2 regions of the Brachybacterium hainanense genome follow, and region 1 is predicted to be linked to the other one. Evidence: riboswitches for the same ligand, from Rfam matches in the RefSeq annotation. Region 1 holds a riboswitch; the other holds the start of a gene.

The links. A riboswitch is a leader RNA that binds a small molecule or an ion and turns the genes downstream of it on or off. The one in region 1 is predicted to bind thiamine pyrophosphate.
Region 2: linked by a shared signal. The riboswitch ahead of ACFFF6_RS13685 (3-oxoacyl-ACP reductase) and the one ahead of thiO (glycine oxidase ThiO) in region 1 are both predicted to bind thiamine pyrophosphate.

The regions. Positions count from the first base shown of each region.
Region 1 is NZ_JBHLSV010000002.1:97,295-104,981, forward strand. Features, by position in the region: gene ACFFF6_RS01930 (nucleotidyltransferase domain-containing protein) at 121-909, shown strand; gene ACFFF6_RS01935 (ThiF family adenylyltransferase) at 1,019-2,278, opposite strand; gene ACFFF6_RS01940 (thiazole synthase) at 2,275-3,123, opposite strand; gene thiS (sulfur carrier protein ThiS) at 3,126-3,368, opposite strand; gene thiO (glycine oxidase ThiO) at 3,365-4,474, opposite strand; TPP riboswitch at 4,469-4,577, opposite strand; gene thiE (thiamine phosphate synthase) at 4,605-5,315, shown strand; gene ACFFF6_RS01960 (hypothetical protein) at 5,318-5,752, shown strand; gene ACFFF6_RS01965 (DoxX family protein) at 5,795-6,154, opposite strand; gene ACFFF6_RS01970 (TetR/AcrR family transcriptional regulator) at 6,151-6,777, opposite strand; gene ACFFF6_RS01975 (alpha/beta hydrolase) at 6,899-7,687, opposite strand, start outside.
Region 2 is NZ_JBHLSV010000017.1:69,821-77,507, forward strand. Features, by position in the region: gene ACFFF6_RS13670 (GTP-binding protein) at 1-1,719, shown strand, start outside; partial or broken gene ACFFF6_RS13675 (NUDIX domain-containing protein) at 2,097-2,378, shown strand; gene ACFFF6_RS13680 (hypothetical protein) at 2,400-2,855, opposite strand; gene ACFFF6_RS13685 (3-oxoacyl-ACP reductase) at 2,991-3,761, opposite strand; TPP riboswitch at 3,800-3,895, opposite strand; gene ACFFF6_RS13690 (cation-transporting ATPase) at 3,931-4,758, opposite strand; gene ACFFF6_RS13695 (DoxX family protein) at 4,934-5,311, shown strand; gene ACFFF6_RS13700 (LacI family DNA-binding transcriptional regulator) at 5,406-6,494, shown strand; gene ACFFF6_RS13705 (alpha/beta fold hydrolase) at 6,617-7,507, shown strand; gene ACFFF6_RS13710 (helix-turn-helix transcriptional regulator) at 7,520-7,687, opposite strand, start outside.

The sequences.
Region 1 (7,687 bases):
CGGCCCCATGCCCGGCACGGATCCACGCACAGGCGACAATCGGCACGAGGTCGCCGGCGCTGGGAAACCAGAGAGCTGACCACGACAGACTGCACAGCAGAACCGGGGACAGGAGCCCGCATGGAGCATCAGGAACGAGCCCTCGCCGCCTATGTCGAGCAGGTCGCCGCGGACCGGGCCGTCCTGGGCGTCGTGCTGGTCGGATCGCTGGCGCGCGGCACCGAGCGCGAGGACTCCGATGTCGACGTGTACCTGGTGCTCGACGCCGCACGGTTCGAGCAGCTGGGCCGGGAGGACCGCTGGGCATGGACCGATCGCACCGGCCTGGACTACCCCGGCTCGTACATCGACGTGAAGGCGGCGAGCCTCGGTTACCTGCGCGCCGCGGCACGTACCGGCGACGACCCGACGCGCGCCTCGTTCGCCGGTGCGCGCATCGCCTTCTCGCGCTGCGAGGAGCTGCCCACGCTCGTCTCCGCGATCCCGCTGCTGTCGAAGGACGCCTGGGCGGGGCGGGTCCGTTCCCATCTGGCGCAGGCCCATCTGCACGGCGGCTACTTCCTGCGCCAGGCCGAGCAGCGCGGCGACCCGTTCCTGCTGCAGCATGCCTCCACGCATCTCGCCCTCTCCGCGGCGCGCGCCGCCCTCGCCGCCGACCACCGCCTGATGCCGGGGGCGAAGTACATCCATCACCTGGTGCGCGAGGTCCCGAGCCCGGGCGGCTTCGTCGACACCTGGGACCGTCTGGTGAGCACCCCGTCCATCGAGACCGCCCGGGCGCTGGTGGAGATCCTCGACAGCTGGCTCGGCCCGGAGGGCGGGATGGGCGTGGACGAGTCGCTGTCCGTGTTCATCCGTGACAATGAGCTCGCCTGGCTGCGCGGGACGCTGCCCGCGGAGTACTTCTGAGCCGGGCGCCGCACCCCGCCACCGCTCGCCGGCGGCCTTCAGAGCGGAGGCGCGCACCGCGCGGGAGGCGTTCCCGCGGGAACACCTCCCGGCCGACGCCCTGCGCGCCTCATCCCTCCGTGCCGGTGCTCCACGCCTGGTAGCCGCCGTCGAGGTGGCGCAGGCGCCCTTCGCGCAGCGACCAGTCCGGGCGGAGCCGCTCGAGGGCGCGGGCCGAGCGCACGCCTCCCTGGCAGTACAGCACCACGTCGTCGCCGCGGGGCAGCGCCGCGGCGCCCTCGTCGAGCACCTGCTGCAGCGGCACGTTCACCGCGCCGTCGATCGCGCCGGCCGCGAACTCCCACGGCTCGCGCACGTCGACCACGGTGATCTCCCCGCGGACGGCGCCCTCGGCGCCTGCATCGGCATCCGCCGGGCCCAGCAGCGCGCGCAGCTGGGCGGCCTGCAGGGTCTCCTCCGGCGATGGTCCGCCGATCCGGCAGGCGGGATCGGCCGCGGCGGGGATCTCGACCCGGGTCGCCGGTGCGCGCCCGGGATCGGGGGCGATGCGCAGGGTGCGGGTGGTGCTGGTGGCCTCGTCCCACAGCAGCAGCTGCCCCACCAGCGGCGCCCCGGTTCCGGTGATGAGCTGGATGACCTGCGTGGACATGATCGTGCCGAGCAGTCCCGGCAGAGTCCCCAGCACCCCGGCCTCCGCGCAGGACGGCGCCTCGCCGGGGGCGGGCGGCTCGGGGAAGACATCGCGGTAGTGGGCGCCGCGCCCCGGCCAGAACACGCTGACCTGACCGTGGCTGCGCAGGATCGCACCCCAGACCACGGGCACGCCGGTGATCTCGCTGGCATCGGCCACGACGTAGCGGGTGGCGAAGTTGTCGGTGCCGTCCAGCACCACGTCGTAGCCGCCCAGGAGCTCCACGGCGTTGTCCGGGCCCATGCGTTCGCGGTGGATCCGCACGCGCACCTCGGGGTTGATCCGGGCGACGGCCGCGGCGGCGGAGTCGGCCTTGGGCCGGCCCAGGGCGTCCATGCCGTGCACGACCTGCCGGTGCAGGTTGGTGACGTCCACCAGGTCGTCGTCGACGATCCCGAGGGTGCCGATCCCGGCTCCGGCGAGGTACTGCAGGGCCGGGGAGCCGAGCCCGCCCGCCCCGACGACCAGGACCGAGGCGGCGTGCAGGCGGCGCTGCCCGAGGGTGCCGATCTGGGCGAGGGTGATCTGGCGGCGGTAGCGGGCGACCTGCTCGGGCGTCAGCTCGGGGCCGGGCGCGACCAGCGGCGGCAGCGCTCCGCCCGGGGCAGGGGCGTCCGCGGCAGATCCGGTCGGGCGGTCCGCCGCACCGGGTGCTCCCGCCGCATCTGTGCCGCTCACAGCGACTCCGCCTCACGGCTCGTGCCGGCGGTCTCGATGAGGCCGTCGAAGGACGAGGAGGCGAGCGCCAGCTGGCGGCGAGGGATGCGGCCTGCGCCGCGGGCGGCACGACCGGCCCGGACCGCGAGGTCCATGGCCCGCGCCATCGCCACCGGGTCCTGGGCTCTCGTGACGGCGCTCGCGACGAGCACGGCGGAGCAGCCCAGCTCCATCGCGAGCGCCGCATCGGAGGCGGTGCCGATCCCGGCGTCGAGGACGACGGGCACGCCGGCCCGCTCCGCGATGAGCGCGATGCTGTGCGGGTTCAGGATCCCCAGCCCCGTCCCGATCGGCGATCCCAGCGGCATGACGGCGGCCGCGCCCGCGTCCTCGAGCTGGCGGGCGAGAACCGGGTCGTCCGTCGTGTACGGCAGGACGGTGAAGCCGCGGCGGACCAGCTCCTCGGTCGCCTCGAGCAGCTGGACGCCATCGGGCAGGAGCGTGTCCTCATCGGCGATGACCTCGAGCTTGACCCAGTCGGTCTCGAGGGCCTCGCGGGCGAGCTCCGCGGTGAGGACCGCGTCGCGAGCCGTGTAGCAGCCCGCGGTGTTGGGCAGCGCCGTGATGCCCAGCCGCTGCAGCAGGGCGAAGATCGAGGTGCCGGAGTCCGCGGAGAACCGGCGCATCGCGACGGTGGTCAGATGCGTGCGTGAGGCGATCAGGGCCCGTTCGAGGGCGGCGAGGTCGGTGGCCCCTCCGGTGCCCATGATGAGCCGCGAGGACAGCTCGGTCCCGGCGATGACCAGCGGATCCGCGGCCCCGACGGCAGCGGCGGGATCGGTGCCGGTGGTGGTGGCGGCGCTCATGCTCATCCTCCCTGGACGGCGGTGACGAACTCGCAGCGCGCATCGGCCGCGAGGGGGGTGGTGGACCAGAGGCTGCGGGGGATCACGGCGTCGTCGAGGGCGACGGCCACGCCCAGCGACCGCCCGTCCAGGCTGCGACCGTCCTCCCCCACCGGGTGCCCGAGGCGTGCGGCGACGAGGTCGCGGACGGTGGATCCGGGTGGGACCTCGGCGGCCTCGCCGTTGACGGTCAGGGGGATGCTCATGCGGGCTCCTTCGTGAAGCGCTCGGGGCGGACGGCGGCGGGCAGGGCGTCCGCGGCTCCTTCGAGGTGGTCGGCGGTGCGCCGCGCCGCCCAGGCGGACAGCAGGATGCCGTGGCGGTGGTAGCCGGTGGAGACGATGATCCTCTCCGCGCCGGGGACCGGTCCCAGCAGCGGCAGGTCATCGGGGGTGCCGGGCCGGTCGCGGGCGAGGATCTCGACCAGCTCGGTCTCCCGGACGGCGGGAAGGATCTCCGCGGCGTCCTGCAGCAGCTGGAGGACACCGCCGGTCGAGGGTCCTTCGAGGGCGTCCTCGCGGCTGGTCGCGCCGAGGACGATGCCGCGGTCGTCGCGCGGCACGAGGTAGACGGGCCTGCCGCGCACGATCGCGCGGACGGTGCCGGACAGGAGGTGCTCCTCCCCCGGCATCAGCAGGGTCCCCGGGACGCGCAGGCGCAGGATGTCGCCGCGCACGGGCCGCAGGCGCAGGTCGAGTCCGCGGTGCGGACCGTCGATCCCGGGAACGCCGAGCCCTGCGGCGAGGACGATCCGGTCTGCTTCGATGCCCGCGAGCGTGTCGATCCGGCCGATGCGGACCGGCACGCCGCGCTCCTCGAGGATCCGACGGGCGGCGGCGGCCAGCCTCCGCGGGTCGACCTGGTGGTCCTGGGCGATGCGCACGGCCCCGGCGACGTGGCGGGCGAGGGCGGCCTCGTGACGGCGGGCCTCCCGCGCCGTCAGCTCCTGGACCTGCGCCCCGACGGCACGCTGATGGCGCAGCAGATCCTGGAGGGATCGGAGATCGGCGTGGTCGCGGGCGACGACGAGGGTCGGATCATCCCGGTACCCGGCCTCGCGGGCGGTGATCGGGGCGAGCTGAGGCAGGGCGGCGGCGAGCTCGCGGTGCGCATCGGCCGCCTCACGCATGATGTGCCACAGCGGCCCCTGCCCCACCTGCATCTCCGCGGCGGCGGCGAGCATGCCCGCGGCGGCATGGGTCGCACCGTCCGCCACCCCCGTGGAGCGGATCTCCACGCGATGGCCGCGCCGGTCCAGCTCGAGCGCGGTGAGCAGCCCGACGATCCCTGCGCCGATGACGACGACGTGCACGTGTGCATTCCTCCTGACGGCGGCATGACCCGCATCCAGTCGTAGTGGTCGGCACGGACGGCGCCCTCTCAGCCCGCGCATGCGGGCTCCCACGGAACGCGCAGCAGTCTACCTGTGCGAAGGTGGGCGCATGAGTGCTGATCATGCAACAGGCGCCGAGCGCCGCGCGCGTCTGGCCGATTCCCGTCTCTACGTATGCGTGGACCTCTCCCGCGGCCTTCCCGGACTGCTCGACTTCGCCGAGGCCTGCTTCGCCGGGGGTGTCGACATCCTGCAGGTGAGGGACAAGGCGGCGGAGGCGCGCGCGGAGGTCGAGGCGCTGCGGGCGCTGCGTCCGATCGCGGACCGCCACGGGGCCCTGCTGGCCGCGAACGACCGGGCCGATGTCGCCGTGCTCGCCGGCGCGGATGTGCTGCATCTGGGCCAGGGGGATCTGACCACGGCCGATGCCCGCTCCCTCGTGGGCCGAGGGATGCTGCTGGGACGCTCGACGCGCACCCGCGACCAGGTCCGGCAGGCGCTCGGCGATCCGGGGATCGACTACTTCTGCACCGGTCCGGTGTGGGAGACGCCGACGAAGCCGGGCCGGGCGGCCGTCGGCCTGGAGCTGCCTCGCGAGGCCGCGGAGCTGCGGTCCTCGGCCCGCCGGGTCGGGGCGGTGATGGGCATCGACGCGGGGCCCGGGAAGCCGTTCTTCGCGATCGGCGGGGTGGACCTGGAACGCGTGCCGGAGGTCCTCGCCGTCGGCGCGGATCGCATCGTCGTCGTGCGCGCGCTGACGGAGGCCCGGGATCCGGAGGCCGCCGCCCGCGCCCTGCGCGCGGCCGTCACCGCCGCCTGAGAATGGGCCCCGCGGATCGCGTCCCGTTCCCGCTGCTCGCGCAGGTGCCGCGGGAGCTGCGGGGGGTGATCCTCGACTTCCGCTGGGACCTCGCACGCCTGCATGCGCTCGACCTGCCGGCACGGGAGGTCGCGACCGAGGAGCTCGCCTGGCACCTCCCCCTGCCGTTCTGGGCAGCGGACGGGGCCCCGTTCCAGGTGTCACCGATGCAGGTTATGCGAGACCCGGCGCGGTATGCGGACCAGTGGCGGCGCACCCTGGACGCTGACCTCGACATCCCGCTCGACTGCCGGATCGGCCAGGGCGGCCGGCTGACGATCCTCGACGGCGTGCACCGGCTGCTGAAGGCCACGGCGTCGGGCCGGCGGACCGTCGAGGTCCGCGTGCTCTCCGATGCCGATCTCGACCGGATCGCCGTCCCGCGCGAGTCCTCGTGATCGCGCAGCCGGAGGAGCACGGGCCGCGCCCGGCCGGCGCTCTCAGACGAGGTGCCCGAGCACGAGCACGCCGACGGCGAGGGCGAGCATCCCCAGACAGTTGATCCACAGCTCGCGGCCCAGGAAGCGCGCCCGGACGTGCGCGGCGACCGCGGCGAGGAAGTAGCAGATCACGGCACACGTGGTGGCGAGGGCGATGCCGGGGACCCACAGTCCGGCGACGAGGCCCACGACGGCCGCGAGCTTGATGACCACGAGGATCCACCACCAGTCCCGCGGGAGGCCGACGCCGTCGAGGCAGCGCCGGATGAACTGCGGCGGGCGGAGGGAGAGGAGTGCGTCGCCGAGCAGGACGGCGGCCAGCAGCGCGCTCAGCCACCACGGATCCGGGAGGAGGGTCATCGCCGATCCTTCCCGACGGGGGCCTGATCGTCGACCGCGGAGAGGGTCGGGGCGAGGAGCGGTGGGAGGACGCGCCGCAGGTCCGCCTCCATGCCCGGGCCGGGATCGCCGCCGCGGGCGGCCCCGGCGAAGAGGACCCCGAGGTAGGTGAAGTACACGGCGTCGGCGAGATCCTCGACCGCGGCCGGGGCCGCGGCGGAGCCGTCATCGCCCGCGCGGAGGACCTCCCCCAGCTCCCGGCGCAGTGCCTCGCCCAGAGCCCCGAACACGTCCGAGCGATGCGCGGCCCCCATGAGTACGGCGCCGTACTCCCGCGCGAGAGGAGCGTGCGCGGAGAAGAGCTCGAGGAACGGTGCGAGCAGGTGCAGGATCTGCTCGAGGACGGGCCCGGTGGGAAGGGGCCGGCCGGCGCGGGCGTCCTGGATCTGCTGGATCTCGGCGTCGAGCACCGCCACGAGCAGGGCGCGCTTGTCGCCGACGGCCATGACGGAGCCGACGCTCATCCCGACATCCGCAGCGATCGCCCGGACCGTCGTCGCCTCGAAGCCGTCCCCGAGGAAGCGACGCCGCGCGGCCTCGAGGATCCGGGCACGGGTCTCCTCCCGCTGCCGAGCGCGGCTCATCGGAGGGCCCCGCAGAGCCACCTGTACTGAACATGTTCATCGAACATGTTCACACCATACTCGATGTGTGCCGCAGGAGCGAGGGGCGGTCGCCGGTGGGGCGGGAACGGCGGCGCGCCGGTCAGCGCTCGCGGAGACGACGGGCCATGCGGTCCATGCTCGCGTGCGCCTCGGCGAGGCCCACCTTGTTGAGATGGCCGTGGGGCACTCCGCGGCTGAGCACCAGCTCGACATCGACACCCGCGACCTCCAGCTGCTCGGCGTAGGCGCGGCCGCTGGGGCGGAGCCCGTCGAACTCGGCCACGTCCACGAGCGTCGGAGGCAGGTGGTCGTGCCGAGCGGCCAGGGCCGGGAACTCGTAGCCGGTCGCCTCGGCGCGGGGACGTCCGTTGTAGGCCTCCCCCATGCGGGCGACGGCCTCGAAGGGGAAGCCGCCCAGCGGTGCGCAGGCCGCGAGGGCTGCGGCCTCCTCCGCGGTCGCCTCCGGCATCTCGATGTGCGCGACCGGGTACATGAGGAAGGACTGCCACGGGGCGGCGCCCTCGTCGGCGAGGCGGATGCTCGCGCAGGCCGCGAGATCCCCGCCGGCGCTGGCCCCGCCGATCGCCACCCGCGCCGGGTCGACGCCCAGCTCCGCGGCATGCTCGCGCACCCACGTGTACGCGGCGTGCACGTCGTCCAGCGGGATCGGGGCGTGCAGGCCCGTCTCCCCGTCAGGGTTCGCGGCCGGGGTCCCGGAGGGCTCGTCCACCAGCCGATAGAAGACGGAGATCACCACCGCATCGGCCCGGCCGGCGACGCCGCGGGACACCTCGTGCGCCTCGGGCATGTCCAGGTCGCCATGCTGGAACGAGCCCCCATGGATCCATACCAGCGCGGGCCGCGGGGCGGAGGAGGGCGCGGCCGGGAC
Region 2 (7,687 bases), on a different contig from region 1:
GCTGTGGCGACCTTCGCCTCCGGCGACGTCGACGTCACCGTGATCGACACGCCCGGGCACCCCGATTTCATCGCCGAGGTCGACCGCTCTCTCGCGGTCCTCGACGGTGCCGTCCTCGTCGTCTCCGCCGTCGAGGGCGTCCAGGCGCAGACGATCGTGCTGTTCCGCGCCCTGCGGCGCCTGGGCGTCCCGACGATCCTCTTCCTCAACAAGATCGACCGCTCCGGCGCCGCTCCCGAGCGGGTGCTCGCCGCGATCGCCGGGAGGCTGACGCCGGCGCTCGTCCCCCTTGCCCGCGTGCGGGACCCCGGCACCCCGGGAGCCGCGGCGGAGCCGTGCACGGGCGCCGATGCGGACTGGATCGAGCAGGCCACGGCCGTGCTCGCCGAGCACGACGAGTCCGTCCTGGAGGCATGGGTCGACCCTGCCCGGTCCGCGGACGAGCCGCTCCTGAGGTCCTCGCTCGCGGAGGCCACCCGGTCCGGGGCCGTCCACCCCGTGCTGTGCGGCTCGGCGCGGACGGGGGAGGGGGTGGAGCACCTGATCGGGACGATCACCGAGATCCTGCCGGCGCCCACGGCCGCGGACGATGCGGGGCCCGCGGTCGCGCAGGTGTTCAAGATCGAGCGCTCCCCGGCGGCTCAGCGGGTCTGCACGATCCGGATGCGCGAGGGGACCCTGTGCCTGCGCGACCGCGTGGACCTCGGCACCGACCGGGCCGGCACCGTCACCGGCATCGAGGTGTTCGCCCCGGGCGGGACGGTGCGCCGCGAGATGGTCGCCGCCGGGCAGGTCGCGCGGGTGCGGGGACTCGACGACGCCCGCATCGGCGACTGGATCGGGGCACGGAGGTCCCCGGCGGCGTCCAGCATGCCCGCGCCGGGGCTCGAGGCCCGGATGGTCGCCGCCGACCCGCAGCAGCAGGCGGACCTGCACCGGGCGCTCGCCGAGCTCGCCGACATCGACCCGCTGATCGCGGTCCGCCCCGATCGCGGGGCGACGCGCGTGCGGCTCTACGGCGTGGTGCAGCAGGAGGTCCTGGTGGACACGCTCGCCTCCGAGTACGGCATCGAGGTCGAGGTCCACAGCGCGGGAGTCGTCTGCGTGGAACGTCCCGCCCGCGCTGCCGAGGCCGCGGCCCGCATGGGCGATCCCGGGCACCTGCTGGGCTACAGCCTGGGCGTCCTCGTCGAGCCGACCGCCCCGGGCAGCGGGGTCGACCTGGTGGTCTCCGCGCCCCTGCTCACGCTGCCGATGCACGTGTACGGCACGCCCCAGGGCTACCGGTCGGCCCTCCTGGGCTATCTCGCGGCGCCGCTCACGGAGGGCCTCCACGGCTGGCCGGTGACCGACCTGCGCGTCACGGTCCAGGAGAGCGGCTACCCGCCGGCCGGACCGCGGGCGGTCGAGGTCCGGCGCACCGTCGAGCTCGTCGTCCGCGCGGCGATCCGGCGGGCGGGCACGATCGTGTGCGAACCCGTGGACCGCTTCGAGCTCGAGACCCCGGACACGACGCTCTCCGGCGTCTTCGGTCTCCTGGGCCGGCACGGCGCCGTCCCCGAGACCTCGCGCACCGCCGGAGGCATCGCCACGATCCTCGGGACCGTGCCCGCCGCCGAGGTCGACGCGCTGCGCACCGGCCTGCACACCGCCGCCCACGGCGAGGGCGTCCTGGAGACCGCGCCTGACCACTACGCCCCCGCCCGGCGTACGAGGTGAGAGCGGTCCATATGCTTCGAGGATGGTGGAGCGCGTGGCGCGCGAGGCGGACCAGATGTCGGCGTTCCCCATCCGGCTCGGCGTCTTCGCCTGCGAGGACGATGGTCACGGCGGGGTGTTCGCCATGGTCGAGGACCGCACCGGAGGCCTGGAGACCCTGAGGGACCGGATCCTCCTGCCTCCCCAGCGGTTCAGCGGATACCCGTTCCACTCCACCATCGCCCACCCGCACACCTCGAGTTCCCTGCCGGAGTGCTGGGAGCACCTTCGCGGCGGCGGCCTCGACGTGCCGTTCCTCGTGCGCGAGGTGCTGTGGACGCTGACCGACACCTCCGGTCGGACGGTTCTGGAACGGTTCCCCTCGCCGGCCGGGCGAGTCGCCACGAGCGGCGCTGCGCCGGGAGCTCCGGGAGGAGCTGGGCGTCGATGTCGTGCTCGAGGAGCCGTGGCAGCGCCAGATCGACGACGGTCTGGGCATCGACCTGTCGCTGTGGCGCATCCGGCGGTGGCACGGCGAGATCAGCAACCGTGCGCCTCATGAGCATCTGCGGCTGCGATGGTTCACCGCCGCAGAGCTGCCATCGGTTCCGCTGGCGCACCCCGCATATGTCTCTGTTCTCGACGCCGCGCTCGGCTCGTCACCCTCTCCCGGAGCGTGATGTTCCCGCGCCGGTGGCGCGCTACGCCGGTTCGATGTCGTAGATCACCGTCAGCTCCGTCGCCCCCGTGGCGCTGACGCATTCTTTCGCGCCGGGGAGGGCGTCGGGGTTCGCGGGCAGATCCGATAGATGGAATCCGCCGCCTCCGTACTTCTCGTCGAAGGGATACGCCTCGCCAGCGACCACGAGGAACAGCGTCCCGTCCTCGTCCCTGCCGACCTCGGAGCCGTCGGGGGCGACGAGAATGGCGACGTCACCGCCACCCGTGACGACCACGCAACCTGAGTTCTCGCTCACCACCCCGCTCCAGAGCGCATCCATGTGCAGGTCCTCCGGCCCGCGCGGCTGAGAGGTGACGAGGGTGATGTCAGCGGCCGGCTCCAGCTCCTGGCCGCCGCAGGCGACGAGCACGGCAAGTGCTCCCCAGACCGTGATGAGGGCGAGCCGTGGTCGTCGAGTGCGTGTCGCAGACGTCATGGTCAGATCCCGTCGTGTGTCGCCCCCGGCCGAGCAGCTGCGCGGCGTCTCACCAGCCTACTTTCCCGGATGGTGATCGACATCACGATGCGGTGACGGTGCGGGGAGCCACGGACGGATCACCCTCTGCGGCCATCACCCCTTCACCAGCCCGCCGTCGACGACCAGGTTCTGCCCCGTGATCGCCCGCGCCCACGGCGAGGCGAGCAGGAGCACCGCGTCGGCGAACTCCTCCGGAGTGGTCACCGTCCCCAGCGGTGTGCCCGCGGCGATCGCGTCGAACACCGCTTCCGGGGTGGCGGAGCTCGCGTCCGTGGTGCGCAGCAGCCCGCCGCTGAGCATGTTCACCCGCACGCCCATCGGCCCCAGATCTGTAGAGAACGTCCTGGTCAGCGACAGAAGAGCGGCCTTCGCGGCGGTGTAGTCGTGGTAGGGGACCACGGGGTTCTGGAACAGGTTCGTGCCGATGGTGAGGACCTGCCCGCCGCCCGCGGCCGCGAAATGGGGCAGGGCCGCCTGTACGAGGTTCACGGTGCCCTGCACGGTGCCCGCGAACTGGGCGGCGAAGGCCTCGTAGCCGATGTCCGGAGCTTTCGCCCGGGCGTCCCCGTCGAAGGAGAAGTCCGGGAGCGCGTTGGAGACGACCGTCGTCACGGGTGCTCCGAAGTGCTCCTGCGCGCGCGCCATGAGCGCGTCGAGAGCGGTGCGGTCGCGGACGTCGGCCTGCACGGCGAGGGCCCGCTCGCCCAGGTGCTCGGCGAGGGCGCGGGCGGCCTCGGTGCTGCGGTGATGGTCGATGACGACGCGGGCGCCCTCGCGGTGGAACGCCTCGGTGATCGCGCGGCCCAGACCGCGGGCGCCGCCGGTGACGACGACGATCTGCTCGGACAGGGGGACGGTGCGCATCGGGTGCCTCTCGACGGGTGGCGCGAGGGCATGGCGGCACGCGGCCGCTGCGACATTCCCTCCGCCAGCATGAACTGGATCAGGTTCGACGGGTGTCATCTCAGCCGCATGCCGCGGCACCCCGTGTCACGGATGAACCCTAGCCCACCTGCGGGAGGCGGGAGGTCCCTCAGCGGCCGAGGAAGCCGCCCAGGTCGCCCAGGTCGATCTCGCCGAGGTCGGTGCCCAGAGCGTCGTTCAGGCTCACGTCCCCGAGCCCCGACACCCCGTCGGCCAGGTCGTTCGCGCTCAGATCGCCGAGAGCGCCCAGCTCGCCGAGGTCCAGCTGCAGGTCCGGCATGAGCGCATCGACGTCGATCCCCTCCCCGATCGCAGAGGCGAGCAGCGAGCCGCCGATGCTCGTGAGGACGGCGCTGCCCGCGACCGCGGCCAGCATCCCGCCGGCCGCGCCCGCCATGCCGATCGCCGCCGCGCGCCCCGCCCCCGAGCGGCCCGTGCCCGAGCGGCCTGCACGGGACAGCAGCCCCGTGAGCCGGCGCGGATCCATCGCGCCCAGGCGGGTCGCGCTGCGGGCGAGGTCCGCGCTCGCATCGGAGCGGGGCTGCTCGGCGGGCGGGAGCTCCTCCCGCATCCGCGCCTGCACCTGGGCCCGCTGCTGCGGGGTCAGGCGGTCGAAGGCCTCGCGATGGACCTGCTCGAGCTGCTGCGGATCCGCGGTGCGCACGAGGTAGTCGTAGCGGGCGATCGCCCGCTGGTCCTCGCCGGACAGGGTCGCCCCGCCGCGGGTCGAGGAGGTCCGTGCGGCCGGCGCGCTCCGCGTCGGGCCTCCCGGATGCGTGCTCCCGCTCCCGCCTCCGTCGCCGGTGATCGCATCGGCCGCGGAGCGCACCATCGTGCGCCAGTCCCCGGTCCCGGAGGAGGTGCCGTGGGAGGAGGCGCCGTGCGCGGAGCCGAGGGCCTTCTTCGCCATGCCGACGAGCCTGTTCAGGGTGCTCATGACGGTCCTTCCGATCGTCGATGGGTCAGGGTGATCCTCCCGGTCACGCCTCCGCGGGAGCTGTCCGCCGGCTCGACCCCCGCTGGGAGCGGTCCCGATGACAGCGGCGCAGAGGGGGGCGATACTGGGGAGGACCGGCGCGCGCCCGCGTCGGATCGTCGAAGGAGATGGTCGTATGGAGATCCTGCTGTGGACCCTGGCCGGACTTCTCGCGCTGGTCTTCGCGTTCTCGGGGGTGACGAAGCTGGTCCACTCCCGGGAGCGTCTGATCGAGCGGACGCCCTGGGTGGAAGACTTCCCACATCCGACGGTGCGCGGCATCGGGGCGCTCGAGGTGCTCGGGGCGATCGGTCTGATCGTTCCGGCGGCGCTGGGCATCGCGCCCTGGCTGAGCGCCTTCGCGGCGGCGGGCCTCGGCGTGACGATGGTGTTCGCGGCTCTCGTGCATCTGCGTCGTGAGGACGACGGCATCGGCGCCGCCCTGCCTTCGATCGTGCTGGGGGTCCTGTCCGTGTTCGTCGCCTGGATGCGGTTCGGGCCGTATCACTTCTGAGGCCGCCCTCGGGCGCGGGCCGCGGTCGGGTACTGTGCGACGGTCCCCTCCGTGGCCGGCTCCGACCGGTGTCCCGTGAAAGGCCAGGCTCGCCGTGCTCGATGACAGGTCCCCGACCGTCTACGACGTCGCGCGTCACGCCGAGGTGTCGATCGCCACGGTCTCCCGTGTGCTGCGGCACCCCGACAAGGTGAGCGAGACGACGCGGCGCCGGGTCCTCGCCTCGGTCGAAGAGCTGGGCTACGTCCCCAACGCGAGCGCGCGCGGCCTCGCGGGCCGCCGGACGGGCGTGCTGGGACTGCTGATCCCGGGCCACGACATCCCCACGACCAGCCTGCGCGAACCGGTCGGCGAGGAGGGCGGCACGGTCGCCTTCCTCGACGACCGCGACGGACGGCAGGCGGATCCCTACCGCAACCGGTACTTCGAGCAGCTGGTGCGCGGCGCCGAGGCCGCGGCCTGGAAGGCCGGCTACGCGCTGCTGGTCGCGGCGGGCACGAGCGTGAGCCGGGACGTGGTCGTGCATGATCTGGCCGGCCGGGTCGACGGCCTCGCGGCGGTGGCGCGCACCGTGCCGGAGGACCTGCTCCTGCGCAGCGCAGGGCGGACCCCCCTGGTCACGATCGCCGGGGAGGCGGGGGCGGGGTCCGATGCGGTGCGCGCGGACAACCGCGGCGGCATGGCCGCGCTCGTGCGCCACGTCCTCGCGGTCAAGCCTCGCGGGCCCGTGCTGTACCTGGCCGGGCCGCCGGACTCTCCTGACGCGGCCGCCCGCGAGGCCGGGTTCCGGGACGCGGTCGCGGACAGGGATGTCGTGTGGAGCGCGCTGCTGGGGGACTTCACCTGGCGTGCGGGCCATGACGTGATGGCCGCGCATCTTGCCCGCGAGGTGCCGGCGGCGGTCGTCGCGGCGAACGACCAGAGTGCGCTGGGAGCGCTTGCGGCGCTGCGCGAGAGCGGCGTGGAGGTGCCGGGCACCTGCGTGGTGACCGGTTTCGACGGCATCGACGAGTCGCGGTACGCCACGCCGACGCTCACGACGGTGCGTCAGCCGATGGTCGATCTGGGGATCCGGGCGATCGAGCTGCTGCTGCGCCGCCTCGCAGACCCGGGGGCCGATGCCTGCGAGCTTCGCCTGCCCGTGGACGTGCTGCTGCGGCAGAGCTGCGGTCCGCTGCCCTGACGCCCGCGGCTCCGCGAAGGCGCCTCCGGGGCCCCGTGCCGGCGGGGTGTCGACACCTCCGCGTCTGCCGCGTAGCCTGCGAGGACGGCAGGACGCCCCGCCCCGACCCTGGAGGACGCCCGATGTCCGGATTCTTCGACGCCCCGGTCGTTCTGCACGTGGGGGGAGGCCCGGTGCGGCTGTTCCGCGGCGGTCCCGTGGGCGCCCCGCCCCTGCTGCTCCTGCACGGGGCGATGCTCGACACGGGGCAGGGCGTGTGGCGTCGGGTCGCGCCGGCGCTCGCCGAGGCGTATGACGTGCACGTCATCGACCTGCCCCGCCATGGTGGGAGCAGGCCCTGGAAGGGCGTCCTGGACGACGAGCGTCTGGGCCGGCTCCTCGAGCAGCTCCTGGACGTGCTGGGCCTGCCGCGGGTGGGCCTGCTGGGGCTGTCGATGGGAGCAGGGCTCGCGACGAGCTTCGCGCTGCGCCGTCCCGACCGGGTGAGCGCGCTGCTCGCGATCGCCCCCGGCGGGATCGAGGAGCGGCGCCCGGCGCAGCTGACGACCTGGATGATGCTGCGCACGCCCGGGCTGCTGCGCGCCTGCAGCTGGATCCTGGCCCGCTTCCCGGGGGTGGTGCGCCGGTCGATGATCGGGAGCCTGAGCGCGGGGGAGCGGACTCCTGATCTGGAGCAGATCCTCGGGCTCGCGGCGCAGGAGGCGCGCGCGAAGCACGTGCACGGCGAACGGGCCCTGGACGACTGGCAGGTCGAGGCGTACGGTCCGCGACGGATGCGGCTGAACCTGCTTCCCCTGCTGCCGAGGCTCTCCGTGCCCACGCTGTGGGTGCGGGGCGGGGACGATCCGCTGGTGGCCGACGCCGTCATGCGGGAGGCGGCCGCCGTCGTCCCCGGCTCGCGGCTGGTCACGATCCCCGACGCCGGTCATATCGTCACCTACGACCGGCCCGAGGAGGTCATCGCCCTCGCCCGCGGGTTCCTGGGTGCCGCGCTGGGCCGGGGGAGCACCTGACCCCGGACCGCGCTACCGGCCCCTGCCTCCGCGTCCTGCCCACTGCGCGATGTTCTCGATCTCCGCGGCGAGCTCGGGCGGATCGAGGACCTCGACCGGGAGGTCGAGGTATGCGAGATGTGCGGCGACCCAGCGCAGATCCCAGGCGCCGATCCGCAGGATGCAGGAATCGGGGTCGTC